4 regions of the Peribacillus sp. RS7 genome follow, and region 1 is predicted to be linked to each of the others. Evidence: riboswitches for the same ligand, from Rfam matches in the RefSeq annotation. Region 1 holds a riboswitch; each other region holds the start of a gene.
The links. A riboswitch is a leader RNA that binds a small molecule or an ion and turns the genes downstream of it on or off. The one in region 1 is predicted to bind cobalamin.
Positions count from the first base shown of each region.

Region 2: another riboswitch for cobalamin. It lies ahead of ACDZ29_RS21715 (ferredoxin); the one in region 1 lies ahead of nikA (nickel ABC transporter substrate-binding protein).
Region 3: another riboswitch for cobalamin. It lies ahead of ACDZ29_RS15990 (ribonucleoside-diphosphate reductase subunit alpha); the one in region 1 lies ahead of nikA (nickel ABC transporter substrate-binding protein).
Region 4: another riboswitch for cobalamin. It lies ahead of metE (5-methyltetrahydropteroyltriglutamate--homocysteine S-methyltransferase); the one in region 1 lies ahead of nikA (nickel ABC transporter substrate-binding protein).

Region 1 is NZ_CP168135.1:4,228,740-4,234,149, forward strand. It holds gene ACDZ29_RS21200 (2-hydroxyacid dehydrogenase) at 1-783, shown strand, start outside; gene ACDZ29_RS21205 (Spo0E family sporulation regulatory protein-aspartic acid phosphatase) at 1,273-1,461, opposite strand; cobalamin riboswitch at 2,039-2,228, shown strand; gene nikA (nickel ABC transporter substrate-binding protein) at 2,382-4,013, shown strand; gene nikB (nickel ABC transporter permease) at 4,051-4,989, shown strand; gene nikC (nickel transporter permease) at 4,992-5,410, shown strand, end outside.
Region 2 is NZ_CP168135.1:4,344,176-4,349,585, forward strand. It holds gene ACDZ29_RS21700 (energy-coupling factor ABC transporter substrate-binding protein) at 1-235, opposite strand, end outside; gene ACDZ29_RS21705 (energy-coupling factor ABC transporter permease) at 237-980, opposite strand; gene ACDZ29_RS21710 (hypothetical protein) at 1,001-1,171, opposite strand; cobalamin riboswitch at 1,154-1,350, opposite strand; cobalamin riboswitch at 1,556-1,746, shown strand; gene ACDZ29_RS21715 (ferredoxin) at 1,895-2,263, shown strand; gene cobJ (precorrin-3B C(17)-methyltransferase) at 2,278-3,933, shown strand; gene ACDZ29_RS21725 (sirohydrochlorin chelatase) at 3,952-4,866, shown strand; gene cobK (precorrin-6A reductase) at 4,863-5,410, shown strand, end outside.
Region 3 is NZ_CP168135.1:3,182,136-3,187,545, reverse strand. It holds gene ACDZ29_RS16005 (SulP family inorganic anion transporter) at 1-682, shown strand, start outside; gene ACDZ29_RS16000 (hypothetical protein) at 768-914, shown strand; gene ACDZ29_RS15995 (manganese-dependent inorganic pyrophosphatase) at 1,014-1,943, opposite strand; cobalamin riboswitch at 2,237-2,417, shown strand; gene ACDZ29_RS15990 (ribonucleoside-diphosphate reductase subunit alpha) at 2,623-4,854, shown strand; gene ACDZ29_RS15985 (ribonucleotide-diphosphate reductase subunit beta) at 4,900-5,410, shown strand, end outside.
Region 4 is NZ_CP168135.1:2,900,022-2,905,431, reverse strand. It holds gene ACDZ29_RS14565 (D-2-hydroxyacid dehydrogenase) at 1-554, opposite strand, end outside; gene ACDZ29_RS14560 (aminopeptidase) at 688-1,812, opposite strand; gene bcp (thioredoxin-dependent thiol peroxidase) at 1,824-2,294, opposite strand; gene ACDZ29_RS14550 (potassium channel family protein) at 2,357-2,776, opposite strand; cobalamin riboswitch at 3,034-3,226, shown strand; gene metE (5-methyltetrahydropteroyltriglutamate--homocysteine S-methyltransferase) at 3,380-5,410, shown strand, end outside.

The DNA of each region.
Region 1 (5,410 bases):
GCTGTCAGCAATATCTCGGTAGGCTACAACAACTTTGATCTTGAGGCAATGAAAAAGAGAAGCATAATCGGTACAAATACACCTGATGTTCTCGATGAAACCGTGGCCGACCTAGCTTTAGCCTTAATGCTCTCAGCAGCCCGTCGTATACCGGAACTGGACAAGCTTGTAAAGGATGGCAAGTGGGGAAATAAAGGCGCTGAACCCCTCTTTGGCGTTGATGTTCATGGAAAAACATTGGGCATCATCGGTATGGGGAGGATTGGGGAATCTATTGCAAGACGAGGAAAATTCGGTTTTAACATGGAAGTTTTATATTATAATCGGCGAAGAAAATTCGAAGTGGAGGAAACGCTCAGTACAACCTATTCCTCTTTAGAGCACCTTTTACGGGAATCCGATTTCGTTCTTTTAATGGTCCCTTATACTCCGGAGACGAGGCATCTTATGGGACGGGAGCAATTCGCACTGATGAAAAAATCTGCGATCTTTATCAATACATCCCGCGGTCAGACGGTGGACGAAAAGGCCCTCATAGAAGCACTGCGAACTAAGGAAATCCTTGCAGCTGGTTTGGATGTATTTGAACAGGAACCCGTATCGCCTGACAATCCGCTTTTAGCCATGCCGAACGTGGTTACCCTGCCGCATATAGGTTCAGCTACTCATCAAACACGATTTGATATGGCCATGCTTGCGGCGAAGAAACTCGTTGCAGCGGTTACTGGAAGGGAGATAAGCAATGTTGTCCCTGAATTGAAAGGACTTCAGTCACTAAAATAGTAAAAATTCATTAACTCAGCAGAAATATTAGGTTGTCCATGACAATTTAAATGAAGCGTTGATATTTGAAAACTCACACCATTCATAAACTTAGATGAGATAGATTGTTTGTTATTAAATGAAGGACATTAAAGCAAAATTTGATAAAAAGGCATCCATTCATTTTGGATGCTTTTTAATGGGGAGAAAGAATGTGATCAAAATGACCCTAAGTAATTTGTTCACGGCACAATTCCAATAAACAAAATAAAACGTAGAAAACTATACTGAAGCCTTATGTAAGAAGTGATGATCATTTTCATTAAATAATCCAGAAAAATTAGTCCACGAGTCCAAGAATTGAACACGAGGTGGTTAAGTAAGGGAAATATACTGCATGAAATACACAGTGATCATTAAAAATAATTCCAATATAATTCAGAGAGATAGTTCCTACAGCTATCATGATTGAATGAAGTTAGAAAGATTAAATCAAATTTCATTCCTGTTTTAGAAATATTGTACATTTGGTTCTTTTTCATGCTCAAGTAAATTCAATAGTTTATCCAGTTCCTGGCTATTATGTAATGTTTTTGGAGAAGTTAATCCATATGTCAATGCGGTAGTTATTAAATCTTTCCTCAATATCTCAATTTTTTCATGTAATGCTTCAATACTTACCAATGCAAAATCCCTCAAGTACTTTCTTTTATTGTTATGAATCTATTATTACATAAATTAGGTTGCTTTCAAATACAAAGTAAGTGTTCACTTATAAAAAATAACTTATTCGGGAGGGAGCAATACAAATCTGAAAATGAAAAATCTACATACTATCATTCATATATGTCGTTACAAATAACTGTTTGTATAAGATTATTGCCTCCGTACAAAACGAACCGTTAAAAAACATCAGGATCTTAATTTGATATGGCATAAATTTGTGATAAGGAATATAATTTGTATTAGGTAAACTTTTTGATTTTATTTTCATATAGTTAATATCCATTTTTAGAGAGCTGTAATCGTAAAACCGTATAATATAGGAGAGTTTTTAATATTTGTTAAATTCTTAAGAATAGATATTTATTCTCCTTTTTACTAACTGTTTTTCGTTTATTGCTAGGATGGAAATGAGTAGTTGCTGAGTTGCTGAGTTTATCAAAAATTAATTAGAGATGAAACTATTAAAGTGTTAAGAAGCATCAAGAGGTTTTGACTTAATAATTTTAAGATGGACAAGCTCTATATTTTACTATGAAGATGAGGAAAAATTTCATATTTTATTGGAATGGGTATATTCGTTTAATAGCGAATATTTAAAAGGGAAGCCGGTGCAAAATCCGGCACGGTCCCGCCGCTGTAAGGGTGAGTCCTATGCAAGAAAGTCACTGGATAATATCCGGGAAGACGCATGGAGATGATGAACCTAAGTCAGAAGACCTGCCTGTTCTAGAAATGCTGTTAACCTACGGGAGATAGGGAGGTGTTAGAGTGCTAGAAGACGAATTTGTTCTTAATATATAAGCATTTCTGACCGTTAAATCTGGTTGGAAATGCTTTTTTGTATTTCGTGATTTTTCAAATAGTTAAAATTCCATAATTGAAGGTGAGAAAGCATGTTTATAAAACGGTCTAATTTATTCCATTCTTTTGTTGGACTACTAGTAATTTTCACAATCTTAGTTACAGGTTGCAGCAACACAACAATAGATCAAGAAAGTACATCAGATAATGAAAAGCAAAAAGTTGTTACTTTTTCATGGCCTGGGGATATAGGTGACTTAAATCCACACACATATTTTCCGAATGAGTTTTTTTCCCAGGCTATGGTATATGAATCCCTTGTTTATTACGGTAAAGGTGGAGAAATTCAGCCTTGGCTTGCGGAGAGCTGGGATATATCGAAAGATGGAAAAGAATATGTATTCCATCTAAGAAAAGATGTTAAATTTTCCGATGGTTCGCTATTTAATGCTGCAATCGTCAAGAAAAACTTTGATACCATTTTAGATAATCGCAAACAACATGAATGGGTGGGATTAATTAACCAAATCAAAGATACAAAAATAATAGATGAATATACTATTAAACTTATTTTGAACAACGCGTATTATCCAACTCTTCAAGAACTAACTTACATCAGACCTTTGAGATTTGTAGGAGAAGCTGCTTTTCCTGACAGCCAAAACACATTTAAGGACGGACTCAAGTCTCAGATTGGCACTGGACCGTGGGTATTGAGCGAGTATAAGAAAAATGAGTTTGCTGTTTTCAAAAGGAACGAACATTATTGGGGCACTAAGCCTAAAGTAGATAAGGTGGTTGTTAAAGTCATTACTGATGGAGAGTCAAGAGTGTTAGCTTTTGAGAAAAAGGAACTCGACTTTATATTTGGAAACGGGGTCATCAGCCAAGATTCATTCCAATTTTTGAAGAATTCAGGGCAATATGAAACCAAATTGTCAGAACCTACAGCTACAAGAACGCTGCTTCTTAACTCAAACAGAGAAGCGACTAAAGATCTTAAAGTTCGGTTAGCTCTCCAACATGCTTTTAATAAACAAGCTGTTATCGATAAGATCTTTTATGGTATGGAAAAAAAGGCTGATACTTTGTTTCCACCTATTTTGCCTTATACGAAAATTAATATAGAGCCATATGAGTATGATGCAGAAAAAGCAAAAATGTTATTGGATGAAGCTGGATGGAAACAAGTGAAGGGGAAACCATTTAGAGAAAAAGACGGAAAAGAATTGCAATTGGAATTACTGTTTAATAGTACAGATAACATCCAAAAGTCAATCGCAGAATTTACACAAGGTGATTTTAGAAAACTGGGAATAGATGTTAAGTTGACCAGTCAGGAAACTAATACTTTTTGGACAACGGCATTTCAAGGTAAGTTTGATTTATTATTTACAGCAACATGGTCTGTACCGTTTGATCCACATTCCTATTTAGCGTCTATGACGACTAATTCGGAAAATGGTAGTCCAGATTATAACGCTCAATTAGGGTTGCCAGTAAAAAAAGAAATAGACCAGAAAATTAAGAAAGTATTATTAACTACTGACGAGGAAGATAGAAAAATACTGTATTCAGATATATTAACGACATTGCACGAACAAGCCATTTATTTACCGATATCTTATCAGTCTAATATAGCGGTGTATCAAAAAAACATTAGTGGAGTAGATTTTTTACCTCAAGAAGCTGAGGTCCCTTTAACTTCAATTGATGTTAATTGAAATAGGGGATACTTAAAAACAACTTAAGGAGTGCTACATGAGTTGGTTTATTTTTAAACGTCTCACAAGTTTAATTCCAATATTATTCGGAGTTTCGCTCATTACTTTTATCTTGCTTCACTTAATTCCTGGAGATCCGGCAGTAGCTTACTTAAGGGCGTCACATATTCCTCCTACGAATGAGACAGTGGCTGCCCTTCGAGTTGAGCTTGGTTTAAACAAGCCTTTATATGTCCAGTATTTTGGATGGCTGGGAAAAGTGTTGCAATTGGATTTAGGGATGTCTTACGTGTCCAATAACTCCGTATGGGAAGAAATTGTGGTACATTTCTTCCCAACAGTTCAATTAACATTTGCTTCGCTTATCTTAATTGTTGTTATTAGTTTACCTATAGGCATGATTTCTGCTATTTACAAGGGGAAATTTGTTGATCAGTTTAGCAGAATAGCAGCCTTTGTAAGTGTCTCTATGCCAACCTTTTGGTTTGGGTTTCTTTTGATCTATTTTTTATCTGTAAAGTTAGATTTATTTCCTGTATTGGGAAGGGGGACCTTGGCGCATCTAGTGCTTCCTTCCTTGACATTGGCTTTTACCTATATAGGGACGTATATGCGATTGCTTCGAGCTAGTATGCTAGGAAATTTGAATGAGCCATTCGTTGTGTATGCTAGAGTGAGAGGGTTACGCCAAAGACTAATCGTTATCAGACATGTCTTAAAAATGTCCTTATTACCTATGATAACTGGACTTGGAATGAGCTTCGGGAACATGCTAAGCGGAGCGGTTATTGTTGAAACAATTTTTTCTTGGCCCGGCATGGGACAGTTATTTGTCACATCTATTTTAAATCAAGATTATCCAATGATTCAGGGGTGTGTATTGTTTATGGGTGTGATCTTTGTGGTCTGCAATCTTCTTGTGGATCTTACTTATTCTTTCCTGGATCCCCGTATACGCTGGGAAGGAGAGAAATAAGAATGGTGCAAAACATGAAAAGAATGCTGATGACACATATGCTCATGATGATCAGTATCATGATTATTTCCTTTCTGACAGTATTGGCTCTTTTTGCTCCTTTTTTGGCTCCTAATGATCCGAACTTGATTGATATCGTTCAGAAGCTGCAAGGGCCCTCCTCTCAGTTTCCATTGGGGACTGATCATTTAGGGAGATGTATATTGTCCCGATTAATCTATGGAACACGAACCTCGTTGGGAACAGCTTTCCTTGTCATGGGATTAATGATGATTATTAGTATCCCACTTGGTATTTATGCAGGCTTTATAGGGGGTAAAGTTGATTATCTCTTCATGAGAATGTGTGACATTCTCATGGCATTTCCAAGCTTTCTGCTGTCCTTAGCTTTAATCGGAATTTTAGGACCAAGTCTTGGCAA
Region 2 (5,410 bases), 120 kb from region 1:
AGTATCCAATGAAACCAGCTCCGATTGCAGCTTGCAGCGCAAATAATAAGCTCTCGGTTTCTGCACCTGGCGGCTCCCAAATACTATTGAACCAAGGCTTGTATTCCGGCTGAATTTTAGTGATGGCTTCTTCAGCTTCGCCGTCGGCACCGCCAAATTCCGTTCCTTGTTGGGTTATTAACGGTATGGTGGCAAGAATGACGACCAGGAAAAGCAGCAATAAACTTTTTTTCATGTTAACGTGCCTCCTTAGATAAAACTCGCAGCAATTTCAATTCGCCTAGATTGTATTTTTTTAGGAAATTCATCACAACCACTGTCAATAATCCCTCGCTGATTGCCAAGGGAATTTGGGTCAGGGCAAATATTCCAGCAAATTTATTGAATGAGGCCTTGAATCCACCTACCTCGGATGGAAAAGCAAGTGCAAGTTGAACGGAAGTTACCACATAGGTTCCTAAATCGCCAAAAGCAGCTGCCAAGAAAACGGCCAGCGAAAAAGACCATCCCAATTTAGTTGCGCCCTTGAAGACAAAGTAAGCAATGAAAGGTCCGCATACAGCCATGGAAAATGCATTGGCCCCTAATGTCGTCAATCCTCCGTGAGCCAGTAGAACAGCTTGAAATAATAGAACGATGGAGCCTACGACACTCATGGCCAATGGCCCGAATAATATGGAACCTAAACCAACTCCGGTAGGGTGTGAAGAACTTCCCGTAACGGAAGGAATCTTCAAGGCAGATAATATGAATACGAATGCACCCGATAGACCGAGCATCATTTTTGTTTCTGGGTTTTCCCTTACTTTGGACCTAATGGACCGGTAACCCAAGATTAGAAATGGAAGGGTCACGGCCCACCAAAATATGGCCCATTCAATTGGTAAAAAGCCCTCCATGATATGCATGGCCATCGCACGTTTTGGGACAAGAAGCAGTAAAATGACAAAATAAAGAATTTTCCAATTGACTCTTTTCATTCTTTCTCCTTTCAACACCTTTAATTTTTCTGCCAAAACTTTAGAAGAAAAGCGGCGCCCAACATAAAAAGCACTTCTCTCAAAAGAAAGAAGTGCGTAATGAACAGGAATTTTGCAGCATAAACCAATATGGGCCATTCTGCCTGATCCGCACACCCATCCTCGTAGGCTGAAACAGTTTCACGCTTCATGGCAGGTCTCCTGGCTTAGGTTCATTGTCCCGTTACATCCTTCCCATCTCATTTGACAGTGGATTAATGTTAACGTAATAGGACTTCCCTTTACAGTGGCGGGACCGCTCCGGACTTTCACCGGCTTCCCTTTTAAGCTGAATTCCGAGAAATTCAACACCATAAAACTTATGTAATTATTTCGAAAATTCTCGTATAGTGTACCATAAAGAAATAATTCCAGCTACACTCTCTTTTTTTTTTTTTTTGACTAAGATTGCAGAGAGGAAAGGCTTATGGCTGGATTTACACTATTAAACTTTTCTAAACAGTCGGAATAAACTATTGAATTTTGCTAAAGTTGTTATATGATAGATAAGGTTAGCTATAATTGTATAATAAAACCAAATATTTCATTTTAAAAGTGCTCTTGTGTGAATATGCAAGGGATAATAGGGAAATCGGTGAAAATCCGATGCAGCCCCCGCTACTGTAAACGCTGATGAATTTGTCGATAACCACTGGCTTAAAGCCGGGAAGGGACAAAGTAAAATGAAGCGTAAGCCAGGAAACCTGCTTTTGAAATTGTATGATACTTTTCGGAGGGAAAGGTAGAAGGACTATGACGATTTTGGGAGATTCAGCATATTTGCGGAGGGCTCCTCATTCATATAGTTTTTTAAACCTTGACTCTTATGTTAAGGTTTTTTATTTTGCCTTTTCCCTGAACTCAGGAGGAAGAAGATGACTACTTGGAACTTGAAGGGTACAAATACGCATTTGTTGATTTGCAATGGAAGCAGTTGCATGAAAAAGGGCGGGGAAGAAGTAACTCAAGCGATTCGCGATGAAATTACTTCAAAGGGACTGGATTTGAAAATTCATACAACCAGGACACGCTGTAACGGAAGATGTAAGGATGCCTGCGTTGTGATTGCCTATCCCCAAGGGAAATGGTATAGAGTGGATACGCCTGATTTCGGTCGGGAGATTGTCAGCAATATCGAAGATGGTGAATATGTTCCACAGATGATCTACCAATTCAGTGATGGGGAAATGACGCCTAATCCGGATTTTCCTGCTCATACGGGTATTTCAAAGAACAAATCGTAAAAGGAGATGTCTTAATGAGTACAAACGGTAAATTATTCGTCGTGGGCTTTGGACCAGGGAATTTTGAACACATTACCAAACGTGCTGTCGAAGCCCTTCAAGAAAGTGACTACATCATTGGTTATAAAACTTATGTTGAACTCATTCAGGGACTGCTTACAGATCAAACGATCATTAGTACGGGGATGACTGAAGAGGTATCACGTGCTCAGGAAGCAGTAAAACAAGCGGAGTTGGGAAAAAAAGTGGCTGTCATTTCCAGTGGGGATGCCGGAGTGTACGGGATGGCAGGGTTGGTTTATGAAGTATTGATTGAAAAAGGTTGGAAAGAAGAAACTGGAGTGGGCATTGAAGTCATTCCTGGTATTTCTGCAATCAACTCTTGTGCGTCTTTACTTGGGGCACCAGTCATGCACGATTCGTGTACGATCAGCCTCAGTGATCATTTAACTCCTTGGGACCTAATCGCTAAAAGGGTGGAAGCAGCTGCAATGGCTGATTTTGTCATTGCGCTTTATAATCCGCGCAGCGGCAGGCGGACTAGGCAAATTGTTGAAACACAGAAAATTCTCCTTCGCTACCGTTCGCCAGATACACCAGTCGGGTTGGTGAAAAGTGCTTATCGCGATCGGCAGGATATTGTCATAACCAATTTGAAAGATATGTTGAATCACGATATTGGAATGTTGACCACCGTCATTATCGGTAATTCATCCACCTTCTTATACGATGACAAAATCATCACACCAAGAGGTTATCAGAGGAAATATACATTGAATTCGGAAAAGCAAACATTGAAGCCGCATCAGCGTCTGCAAAAAGAAGCAGAACCGTGGGCATTAGATCAAGAAGCCGATTCCATGCAAGAAACCTTAAACGAGCCTGCTGGAGGAGTTGGATTACTTACAAAAGCACCAGAAAAGAAGTCCGCTTCTTTTGAAATGGCAATGGAAGCCTTGTCAAGAGTGAAGGGTCAAACCGTTCAGCAATCCATTAAGCCGATTGTCCAGCAAAAAATGGAGTCGGTATTCGAACTTGCCGTAAGTCCAGGTGTGGCGAATAAACAATTCACTCCCAAACAAATGATGACACTTGCGGAAGTTGTCGGGGAAAAGGGAACGATGGAATACACGCCAAATCATAAGATCGTTTTAAAGATCCCGACAACGGACCCGGAAGTCATTACGGGGAAATTGCAATCAGCAAACTTTCTATTATCGCCGATTGGAGATGTACTGACATTAAAAGCCTGTGATTTCTGTGATGGTGAAAAAGCGGAATCCATACCATATGCGGATGAAATACACCGGGTGCTTGGCGGAATGAAAATGCCTAAGGAACTGAACATCGGATTTAATGGGTGTGGAATGGCTTGTTATAGTGCCGTGATGGATGACATCGGGATTGTTTTCCGAAAAGGGAAGTTCGACTTATTTCTTGGAGCTAAACCGGTTGGAAGAACGGCCCATCCAGGTCAGCCGGTAGCTGAAGGCATTGAACCGGAACGGCTTGTTGAATTGATTACGGACATTGTCGGGGAGTATAAGCAAAATGCCCATCCAAATGAGCGGCTTTTTAAATACTTCAAACGTTCAAAAAAGATACAGAATTTTTCTTATCAGGACATTGCTCCCAAAATAAACATAGAGCCTGCGCCTTGTGAAGACTAATCAAGAGGGGGAAAGTAAATGAAAGCAGTTTTGTTTGTAGGACACGGAAGCCGCCTGGCTTCGGGAAACGAAGAAGTCGTTCATTTTATTAAAAATATGATTCCGGCAATGGATGACAGTTTTTTGGTAGAAACGTGCTTCCTGGAATTTGCGACACCGAGTATATCAAAAGGCATTGATAATTGTGTAAAACGAGGGGCTACGGAAGTTATCGTCATACCGATCATTTTGTTGCATGCAGGACATTCGAAATTACATATCCCAGCTGAAATAGAGGATGGGAAAACCAAATATCCAGAAGTGAAATTCACATATGGTCAAACGATCGGGGTCCACCATGATGTATTGACGATCCTGACAGACCGACTTGAGGAAGCCGGCTTCGATACATCCTCGGAACAGGCTGAGACAGCAATATTGCTAATTGGCCGAGGAGGCAGTGATGCTGATGCAAATAGTGATATATATAAAATTTCCCGATTGTTATGGGAAAAATTAAACGTTAAATGGGTCGAAACAGCGTTCATGGGTGTAACGGACCCGCATGTTGATGAAGGCATTGAACGATGCATCCGGTTGGGGGCAAAAAAAATAGTGATGCTGCCATATTTCCTCTTCACGGGGGTGTTAATGGAAAGAATGGAGGATATGCTGAAAGGCTATCAAGAGCAATATCTTGATCGGGAATTTATTTTGGCGAAGTATTTTGGGTATCATCCAACCTTACAGAACATTCTGCAAGAACGAGTAATTGAAGCTAGTGAAGGCAGATCAAGTGGGGCACGTGATTTGGAAAACTATCGAAAATATGTCGAGGAACATGGACATGCCCACCATCATCACCATCACGACCACGACCATGACCATCATGACCACGACCATCATGACCACGACCATCAGCACGATGGGCAAGAGGTGGGTACGTCAAAATGATTTTGTTCTTGGCGGGTACAAGTGATGCGCGGGAATTAGCGATTGAGATGCAGCAGGTGGGATTCAAGGTTTTGGCAACTGTTGTAACCGAGTCGGCGGCGAAGAGTTTGCAAGATGCAGGGATATCCACCCGGATTGGCCGATTAACTGCAGAGGATATGACCTCTTTAATCTCTGAAAAAGGTTTTCAGGCTGTAGTTGATGCAAGTCACCCATTTGCGGAAGAAGCATCCAAAAACGCTCTTAACGGAGCAAAGGCAGCAAATGTTCCTTATATTCGTTATGAGCGTGAAAGCCAACGGTTTCAGAATGACAAATTGATAGTTGTCCGTGATTATGAGGAAGCTTCCAAGCTGGCTGCTGCAAAACGGGGAGTCATCATGCTCACGACCGGAAGTAAAACCCTAGCGGTGTTCGCAAAAGAATTGGTAGGACTCGAGAATACCAGAGTCATAGCAAGAATGCTGCCACGCATGGATAATATGGAAAAATGTGCGCAGCTAGGCATTGAACAAAAAAATATCGTTGCGATTCAAGGTCCATT
Region 3 (5,410 bases), 1.0 Mb from region 1:
AGGAATTGCTAATATCATCGCCGGATGTTTTGGCGGCATGGCAGGATGTGCAATGATCGGTCAATCCGGTATCAATATTAAATCAGGAGGAAGGGGCCGACTCTCCACTTTTGTAGCTGGCGCATTCCTTATGGTATTAATCGTGGTACTGAATGACGTCCTTATTAAAATACCGATGGCTGCACTTGCAGCAGTCATGATCATGGTTTCAATCGGGACATTTGACTGGTCTTCCCTAAAGAGGCTCAATAAGGCTCCAAGGACGGATGCAGCCGTGATGATCGTGACGGTCCTCATTGTCCTATATACGCATGACTTATCAAAAGGGGTATTGGCTGGAGTGCTCTTGAGCATGATTTTCTTCTCAGCTAAAATTTCTAAAGTGACTGTTGAGAAAACGGAAGACATCCATGCTAAGAAAATCACTTATCGTATTAGCGGACAAATATTTTTCGCTTCGGTCCAGGACTTTGTTTCGAAGTTCGATTTCAAGGAAAAAGCCGATGCAATCATCATCGACTTTTCCCTCTCTAAAATATGGGATGCTTCTGCAGTCGGTGCTGTTGATACGGTTGTCCTAAAATATCAGCTACGAGGTACACCTGTCCAGGTGCAAGGCCTCGATGAGGAAAGTTCGTTATTGCTGGAAAAACTCGCTACATCCGAAAGTAAAATTTCTTGAAGAAGTAAAACTCTGCTGAATAGAAACTTTTCAAACCGACAAAATAGATAACATGAAATATTTCCTTTTGAAAGGAGCGAAAAGCATGACATCCGAGCAGGATTATACGGCAGCAAATCTGTCACCAGATTTATTGAATGAACTGAAAAGCTTTGAAAGCAAACTTGGCGAGGAAGCCAATAAAGAACTGATTGTCATCGCCTATGAAAAAGAAAAGGAAACTTTGAATTAAGAAAAAAGACTCAAACACCTTTAAATGGATGGTTGAGTCTTTTTTTGCATGTACAGAAAAAGGATGCCCACGTTTTTAATGAGCACCCCTTTCCCTATATTATTTACTGAATACGCCCGTTAAGACCGGCACGATTTGTTTTTTACGCGATACAACGCCCTCTAAGACTGCGATGTTATTGTTTAATGAAACGTCATATGCTTTTTCCACTGCGTTGGCTGCTTTACCAAGAGCCAAGGCAACAGAATCATTGGTCAGGATATCCGTTACTACGAATAGGAATAAATCCAATTCCTTCACAGCGATGACCGATTCAATGGCTGCTTCTAGTTCGGCTTGCTTAGCAAGGACTTCGTTCGGATCAACAGCATTGACCTGAGCTATCTCCACTTTAGCCATGCCCATGGAGAATTCTTTTGCATCAAGAGTGATAAGCTGGGCAATCGTTTTGTCGCTCAAGTCAGCTCCCGCCTTCAACATTTCCAAACCATATGTTTCAGCGTTGACTCCCGCAATATCAGCCAGTTCCATAGCTGCTGCAACGTCTTGCTCCGTGCAGGTCGGCGATTTGAACAATAAAGAATCCGAAATGATGGCAGACAGCATAAGACCTGCAATCGCTTTTGGGATTTCAACGCCGTTTTCTTTATAGATTTTATTTAAAATGGTTGCCGTACAGCCAACTGGTTCCGCACGGTAATATAAAGGATCGCTTGTTTCAAAGTTAGCAATGCGGTGATGGTCGATAACTTCCAACACACGTACTTGGTCAATATCTTCAGCACTTTGCTGGCGTTCATTGTGATCGACCAGGATCACGCCATCAGCTTCCCCTGCCACTTTTTCCACAAGACGAGGAGCTTCGAATTTGAAGTGGTCCAACGCATATTGAGTTTCACCATTCACTTCACCAAGACGAACTGGTTCAGCGTTGATACCTAACTGCTTTTTCAGATCTGCATAAGCGATTGCTGAACAGATTGTGTCTGTATCCGGGTTTTTATGTCCAAAAACTAATACTTTTTCCAAGATTTTATCTCCTTTTTCATAAATATTTTTCCGCGAATCCCCTTATCGCAATAAAGGAGAGCCACCTTTACTATACACTTTATTTTAACACAAAATCCCCTAAATTCAGTGCTTGAATTACCCATTCCCCAATAAAATCTTTCATTCTTTCACCCTCTACCTTCTCTTTGTCAATAGATAAGGGTTGGTTTTTCTCAAATATATTAGTTGAATTATCATCGTATATGGCTTACGATAATATAAGCAGAAATACTAGATATTGATTACATAAACAACACTAATAACTATATATAGAATTTTTTGTAATCCAAGGTGCCAGCGATGGCTGAAAAGGGAATCCGGTGCGAACCCGGAACTGTCCCCGCAACTGTAAATGTGACGAAATGAGAAACCACTGTATAGCTCTCTATACGGGAAGGACTCAAAGTAGGATGATCATGAGTCAGGAGACCTGCCTTGAATTTTTCACGTTTCTTATTCTTCGGGGATTGAGATGATGAAACGATAGCATAATGGCTATTTTTTCATGGCTCTTTTATTCTATCGTTTGATCCGCTCAATTCATTGGGCGGTTTTTTTTTATTTTAGCGGAAGTTTACAAGGAGGATTATTAATGACTCAAACATATAACTCTACCATAAGTGAAAATGACACCGACACGAATTCCATCCAGCTTGAGATGTTATCGAAGGAATTTGAAGGCCGTCTCGATATGGAAAAGTTCAAGAAGCGTTTTACAAAATGGCTTGATCGCAAAAGTGACTCAACCGAAGAACAGGCATCAAAGAAACTGATTCAGCTCGCTCTGGAAAGTGTCGATATCGATGCTCCCGATTGGACGTTCGTTGCTGCAGCAGAACTGTTGAATGCGATGTATAGGGATGCACAAGCCAATCGAGGTTATGAAGGCATGAGTTATGGCCCATTCTATGAACTGATCACGGAACTCTCCCAACTTTCAGAAGGCCAGCGTTACCCCATCTATAAATCAGAACTGCTCTCTTCTTATACGAAAGCGGAAATTGAGGAATTGGGTTCGGTGATCGACCCGGAAAAGGATAAATTATTTTCTTACATAGGCATCTACTTATTAAACGATCGCTACCTAGCCCGCCCAAAAAAGGACAAGGTCTACGAACTGCCCCAAGAGCGCTTCATGATCATCGCGATGGAAATCATGCGATTGGAAAAAACGGAGCACCGCCTGCAACTTATCAAAGAAGCTTACTGGGCAATGTCCAACCTTTATATGACTGTTGCGACACCTACACTCTCCAATGCAGGAAAAACGCATGGACAGTTAAGCTCTTGCTTTATCGACGCAATTGAAGATTCCATTGATGGTATCTACCTATCTAACTACGATGCCGCAAAAGTATCAAAATTCGGCGGCGGTGTCGGTCTTTACGTTGGTAAGATCCGCTCGCTTGGTTCCGATATCCGTGGTTTCTCTGGAAATAGTTCCGGCACGACTCCTTGGATTCGACTATTCAACCAGACAGCTGTCAGTGTCGATCAATTGGGGCAACGTAAAGGTGCCATCGCGATTTACTTGGATGCCTGGCATAAAGATATCATGAGCTTTCTTGATTTGAAGACGCAAAACGGGGATGACAGATTAAAAGCCCATGATATTTTTACGGGTGTATGCATTCCTGATTTATTCATGGAGGCTGTACGTGACAGAAAAGAATGGTATCTTTTCGATCCGCATACCGTCAAGCAAACCCTTGGATTCTCACTTGAAGACCTTTACGACGAGAAGAAAGGCGAAGGAAGCTTCAGGAATCATTATGCACTTGCTGTAGAAGCCGCAGAAAATGGTTCGCTTCCAAACTATAGCTTTGAAAAGATCAATGCGATGGACATCATGAAAAGCATCATGATTTCTCAATTAGAAGAAGGCGTACCATATATGTTCTACCGCGATGAAGTGAACCGGAAGAATCCAAATAAACATAAAGGTATGATTTATTGTTCTAACCTTTGCACCGAGATTGCTCAAAACTTAAGCCCTTCGACGATCACGGATGAATACGAAACAGAAGATGGAGATGTCGTTGTTGTTCGTAAAAGCGGCGATTTCGTTGTCTGCAACCTTTCATCCATTAACTTGCCCCGTGCGGTGAGCAGCGATGTTTTGGAAAGGTTGATTCCCATTCAGATCCGGATGCTGGATAACGTAATCGATGTGAATAATCTTCCGGTCAAGCAAGCATCCATCTCGAACAAACGTTACCGGGCAATTGGTTTAGGAACGTTTGGATGGCATCATTTACTTGCCACACAGAATATTTATTGGGAATCGGATGAGGCTGTTGAATATGCCGATGCATTATACGAAAAGATCGCTTACTTAACGATCAAGGCATCCAATGAATTGGCTAAGGAAAAAGGAACGTACCCATATTTCGAAGGATCGGATTGGCATACAGGGGAATATTTCGAACTGCGTGACTATACGGATCAAAAATGGATGGATTTAAAAGCAAACGTCCAGGAACACGGGACCCGTAATGGATATTTAATGGCCATTGCCCCCAATTCATCGACCGCCAAGATCGGTAATTCCACGGATGGGATCGATCCTTTGTATGAAATTGAATTTTACGAAGAAAAGAAAAACTTTAAATTCAAGGTGACCGCACCAGGCTTGACGCCAAATACGTATGAATATTATAAAAAGACCCGATTTAATTTGGATCAACTGGAAAGCATCAGGCAAAATGCTGCCCGCCAACGCCATATTGACCAAGCAATCAGCTTTAATCTGTATGTACACAACACAATCAAAGCCAAGGTCCTATTGGATATACATTTAACCGCTTGGGAATCCGGGTTGAAATCAACATATTATGTTCGTTCAACTTCTTCCGAATATGACAATGCCTGCGAAAGCTGTTCAAGTTAACGACAACCATAACCCAGTAATCTACTCTTAAAGGAGTTTTCACGAATGACAAATCATATCAAAAAGATCCGGATGCTGGAACCAACGCATCCAACTAAAGCGACAGGTGTTTTCAAAGGAGAAGCTTCAGGCTTTCTCCTTTGGAACGATATTCAGTATGAAAAATTCTATGATACCTATACTCAGCTCATCAATAACTTTTGGAAACCATCGAGCGTGAACATGATTCAGGATAAAAAGCAGTGGGGCGAATTGGACGAGGATATCCAGGACGCTTTTCTTGATATCCTTACGATGATTGCTGGAATGGACAGTCTACAAACGCCCACTTTAGTAGAAATCCTTCGGTACATCAAAGATCCGGCGGCAAAAGCTATCCTGGCCAATATGGCCCAGCAGGAATCCATCCATAATGAATCTTATTCCTATATCCTTGCTTCCCTGATCCCAGTAGGCAAGCAAAAACAGCTTTTCGACCGCATTAAAGAACATCCTGAAGTAATAAAGCGTAATCAACCGATCGTGGATGCCTATCAAACGTTCGTGGACGATCCAA
Region 4 (5,410 bases), 1.3 Mb from region 1:
TCCAATATATTATCCAGTGTATAAAGGCGATCGATGGAATCCACTGGCTTCCCGCTGCGGTTCACCCCCATTGTCGTCATCCTAAAGGCTTTCCCCAAACGGGCCACTTCTCCTCCAATTGCACCGGCACCAAGAACGAGCATCGTTTTGCCATTCATTTCCCCTACTTCAATCTTTCTATGCCACAGTTCTTCCCTTTCATTCTTCATAAGCAGTTTAAGTTTCTTTTCATATTGTAAAAGCATCCCTATCGTATACTCGGCCATTGGGATTTTATGAATGCCTCTTGCGTTCGTCACCAAAATGCCGCGTTCCTCAATGGCTTTAAAAGGCATTAATTCCAATCCTGCACTCATGACCATTATCCATTTTAAGTTCGCCGCTTTCCCAATGATTTCTTCATTTAAATCCTCACCGTATGTAATCAAGATTTCCGCTTCATTAAGTGGCTCATCCGTCCATCCTTCTTGATAAATGAAGTTCAAATCAGGAAATGCGTCCATCATCTTCGTTTGGATGCTTTCATTCGGAATGATTGTTGAAAGTATTAACATGTTTATCTCTCCCTTTTAATTAACATAAAAAAACACGGGCTCTGTGTGTCCCGTGCAACTTTCTCTGAGGAGGTATTCCCTTAATAAAGCATATTCAGGTGTCCCCTTTTTGAGTTGGACAAAAGCCTTAGCCTTAATAAAAAAGGCTTTGTTTTAATGAATTTGGGTTTAATGCATGTAATTCAGGCAATATGAAAATTCCATCCCTTCTGATCAGCACATCGTCAAAGTAGATGTCACCACCGCCATATTCAGGACGCTGGATCAAGACCATATCCCAGTGTATAGATGAACGGTTTCCATTATCCGCTTCTCCATAGGCAAGTCCCAGAGCCAAGTGCAGACTCCCGCTTATTTTCTCATCGAATAATGTATCGTCCATAGGTTCCAATATGTATGGATTGATTCCAATTGCGAACTCCCCGATAAAACGGGACCCTTCATCGATATCCAGAATCCGGTTCATTTTGGCAGGTTGATTGGAAATGGCTTTAATGATTTTCCCCTTTTCAATGTTTAATTCCATGTCACTAAAGGTGATTCCTTCATAGGTTGTGGGTGCGTTGAAGGATATCCTTCCATTGACGCTTTCTTTTATGGGTGCCGTAAACACTTCTCCATCAGGTAAATTCTTTTTGCCGGCACATATGATGGCCGGCATACCTTTGATGGAAAAAGTCAGATCTGTCCCCGGTGAAACGATCCTGACTTGGTCAGTCCGTTCCATCAATTGCTTTAACGGTTTAAATGCCGCCTCCATTTTCCCGTAATCCATAGTGCATACTTTGAAAAGGAAGTCTTGGTACCTGTCGAAGTTCATGCCGGCTTTTTGCGCTGATGCGTTGGTGGGATATTTAAGTAAGACCCACCGTCGGTTGTTTACATAGAAAAGAGTGGGAGAATTCATAGCTTCCCCTTGAATACGGTGCCTCTCGATGGGAACATCAGTCATTTCCACGTCGTTTTCTTCACTGGTGATGATGATGACCGCATCGATATCCGTATACTTCTTCATAGCCCATTGCGACGAGGTATCAAGTTGTTCCTTCACATTCCCTTGTAACAGATGTCGGCTAATCTCATCGTCTTCGAGTTCTATATATGGATAAGCACCCACCCTGTATATTTCATCAATCAGCTCTTTCAACAATGGTTTCGTGTTGATATGGCCCCGGATGAGGATTCTCTCTTTTGGCTGTAATTGTATCGAATGATGAATCAGCCTGGCCGCAAGCTTCGTTATTCGTTCATCCTTCATCTGCCTGTCCCTTATTTTTCTAGGTCTCGAAGAGTTTCAAGCGCTTCTTCGACGTGGCCTTTGACTTTTACTTTACGCCATTCCTTGACTATTTTACCTGCCTTATCAATCAGGAAAGTTGAACGTTCAATGCCCATATATTCCTTGCCGAAATTCTTTTTCAATTGCCACACATCAAATGATTCAGCCGCTTCATGGTTTTCGTCAGCTAGCAGCAGAAAAGGCAATCCATGTTTTTCGATGAATTTTTCATGACGTGCCGCCGGATCTGGGCTTATACCAATAATGACAGCGTTCAATTCCTCGAATTGTTCATTGTGGTCCCGGAAATCACAGGCCTCCGTCGTGCATCCTGGCGTCATGTCTTTTGGATAAAAATATAAAACGATGTATTTCCCTTTAAAATCCGATAGGGAAACCATTTCACCATTGTTTGCAGGGAGTTGAAAATCAGGTGCTTTTTCTCCAATTTTAACAGTCATATTGAATCCTCCATTTCCTTCATTATGGTAAGAGTACCCAATAATCGAAAGAAACACAACTTTCATTTATCCTTCCTATCTTTATGCTCCAGATCGATCACCGTCCGAATCACGAACGCTGCCGGGAGTGTGTACCCGATGAAAGCCTGAATGGTAGCTATCATCCTGCCCATTCCAATTGGGGCTATATCTCCATACCCTACAGAAAACATAGTCATCGCGCTAAAATAAAAAGAAGTCTTCAACTGTTCATAGAATGTGCCATCCAATCGATTGCCCATATCAAGAATCACCGAATGATTCTGAAGCTCGTATAATAAATAAATCAGTGCAAATCCAACTAATATCGTCGCATATAAATTGCCAAGCCACAGCATATCCTCCAGAGAAAACTTCTTTCCTCCCGACTCAACAAGAAATAACGTCCGAATGCTCATCACCATGCAAAAAATGATTCCTGCAATCAAGATGTAGAAAGTCATCCCCTACGCCCCATTTCAAAACGCCACTTCCTTTATACATACTCCCTGTCCTAACAATATATTCTTTTTTAGGAACAGACTTCAGCCTTATCACTCACACACCCTAAAGGCATTTGTCAAAATGTCGGGAACGTTTCCCGATTTTTTTCATGTTGACCCTTTTGGTCGGATATGTTAAGATTATCTAAATTTTTATAATAGTTTTTATTTTATAAATATTTGGTGCCTGCAATCAGTTTATCAGCAGGTTTAGTGAAATTTCATATGTGGAAATAGGTTCCTAATTTTCATTAGGATTAAAAGGGAAGCCCGGTTTGATTCCGGCACGGTCCCGCCACTGTAATGGGAATGTTAGCGCCATCCAATATGCCACTGATCTACGGATCGGGAAGGCTCGCTGCTAATGATATTCCCTAAGTCAGGAGACCTGCCTATTTCGACAACACTGTTTTAACCTACGGGAGATAGGGAGGTGTTAGGGACCTTATAATTATAAGGGGCATTCTGCATGTCTCTTTATTTTAAGCATTTCTAACTTTCTCTTATTGACGGTTAGGGGTGCTTTTTTTATTGTTTTTAAACAAATCAAAGGAAAGTAGGAGGATGAGAATTTTGAAAAGCAGTAATTTGGGGTACCCGCGAATCGGGGAAGATCGTGAATGGAAACGTACATTGGAAGCATATTGGTCTGGGAAAATCGATGAACCAAAATTTACGGCACAACTAAAAGCCATCCGTTTAGGCAACTTACAAAAACAAAAAGATCAAGGCATTGATATCATTCCTGTCAACGACTTCACTTTCTATGATCAAATGCTCGATATGTCCGTCATGTTCGGTCTTGTTCCTGAACGTTACTCTGCCTATGAAGGCGGAAGCGTTCCCCTTTCCGTTTATTATTCAATGGCTCGCGGGAACAATGATGAGGTCGCTTCCGAAATGACGAAATGGTTCAATACGAACTATCACTATATCGTCCCTGAATTAAAACTGCCACAGCTGACTTTAACAGAAAATAAACCACTTGTAGCATATCGGGAAGCCAAGGAAAAGCTAGGGATTGAAACGAAGCCCGTGTTAATCGGACCTTATACTTTCATCTCCCTTTCCAAAGGCTTCAAAAAACAAGATATCCCTGGCATAATCCTGCGCCTGCTTCCTCTATATACGCAAATCCTGCAGGAGTTGGAGCAAGAAGGCGTGAAGTGGATTCAAATGGACGAGCCTTCTCTTGTTTCATCCATTTCCAAAGATGATATGCAAACTGTTACTTACCTCTATGAAAAACTGAATGAAGCAGCACCAAACCTGAACATCATGCTGCAAACATACTTTGATGCCGTGGAACACTACCAAGAAGTCATCGAATTACCAGTTCAGGGAATCGGTCTTGATTTTGTACATGATAAAGGAAGGAATCTAAGTAATCTTGAAGCATCCGGCTTCCCGAAGGACAAAGTGCTTGGTGCAGGTGTGATTGATGGAAAAAACATTTGGCTTTCTGATTTATCGAAAAAGATTCAATTGATCGACACTCTAAAGAAAAAAGTAGCCGAAGACCGAATCTGGCTTCAACCCTCTTGTTCCCTGCTTCATGTTCCAGTGACCGTTCGTAATGAAACCGCCGTTTCAAAAGAAGTGAAAGAAACCCTTGCTTTCGCCGATGAGAAACTTGAAGAAATAACACTCTTGGTCAAAGGGAATAATCAGGGCTTTGAAGCAATCGCCGATAAGGTCGATGCTAATAAATTAACGGTTCAGACGTTAGCTAGTTCAAATGCACGGAATCATAAGAGTGTACAATCCAGTGTCGAAAAGGCTAAATCAGAGCATGTTGGACGTCAGCTGCCATTTAAAGAACGTTACCAAAAACAACAGGAATTTTTCAAATTGCCTTTTCTACCTTCAACAACGATCGGTAGTTTCCCACAGACATTTGAAGTTAAGCAAGCACGCGGGAAATTCAAAAAAGGAGAATGGAGCGCTGCGCAATATGAAACATTCATTAACGAAGAAATCGGCAGGTGGATCGATATTCAAGAAGAAATTGGCTTGGACGTTCTGGTACACGGGGAATTCGAACGGACGGATATGGTTGAATACTTCGGTCATAAGTTAGGCGGATTTGTCTTTCTAGAAAAGGGCTGGGTACAATCCTATGGGTCTCGCTGCGTAAAACCACCAGTCATTTATGGCGACATCCATTTCATCGAACCGATGACAGTCAGGGAAAGTGTATACGCACAATCACTGACAAAGAAGACCGTAAAGGGAATGCTTACAGGTCCTGTCACGATTTTGAACTGGTCATTTGTCCGTGATGATATTTCCAGGGAGAATGTATGCTACCAGCTGGCACTTGCTTTGGAAAAAGAAGTCATTGCATTGGAATCGGCAGGAATCAAAATGATCCAAGTTGATGAACCTGCACTTAGGGAAGGTCTACCATTGAAAAAAAGCGATCGCGATGAGTATTTGAACTGGGCTGTGAATTCGTTCTTGATATCCACATCAAGCGTGGAGGATACAACGCAAATTCACACGCATATGTGCTATTGCGACTTCAACAGTTTCATGGATGTCATTTCTTCCTTGGATGCCGATGTTATTTCCATCGAAACATCCCGTAGCCAT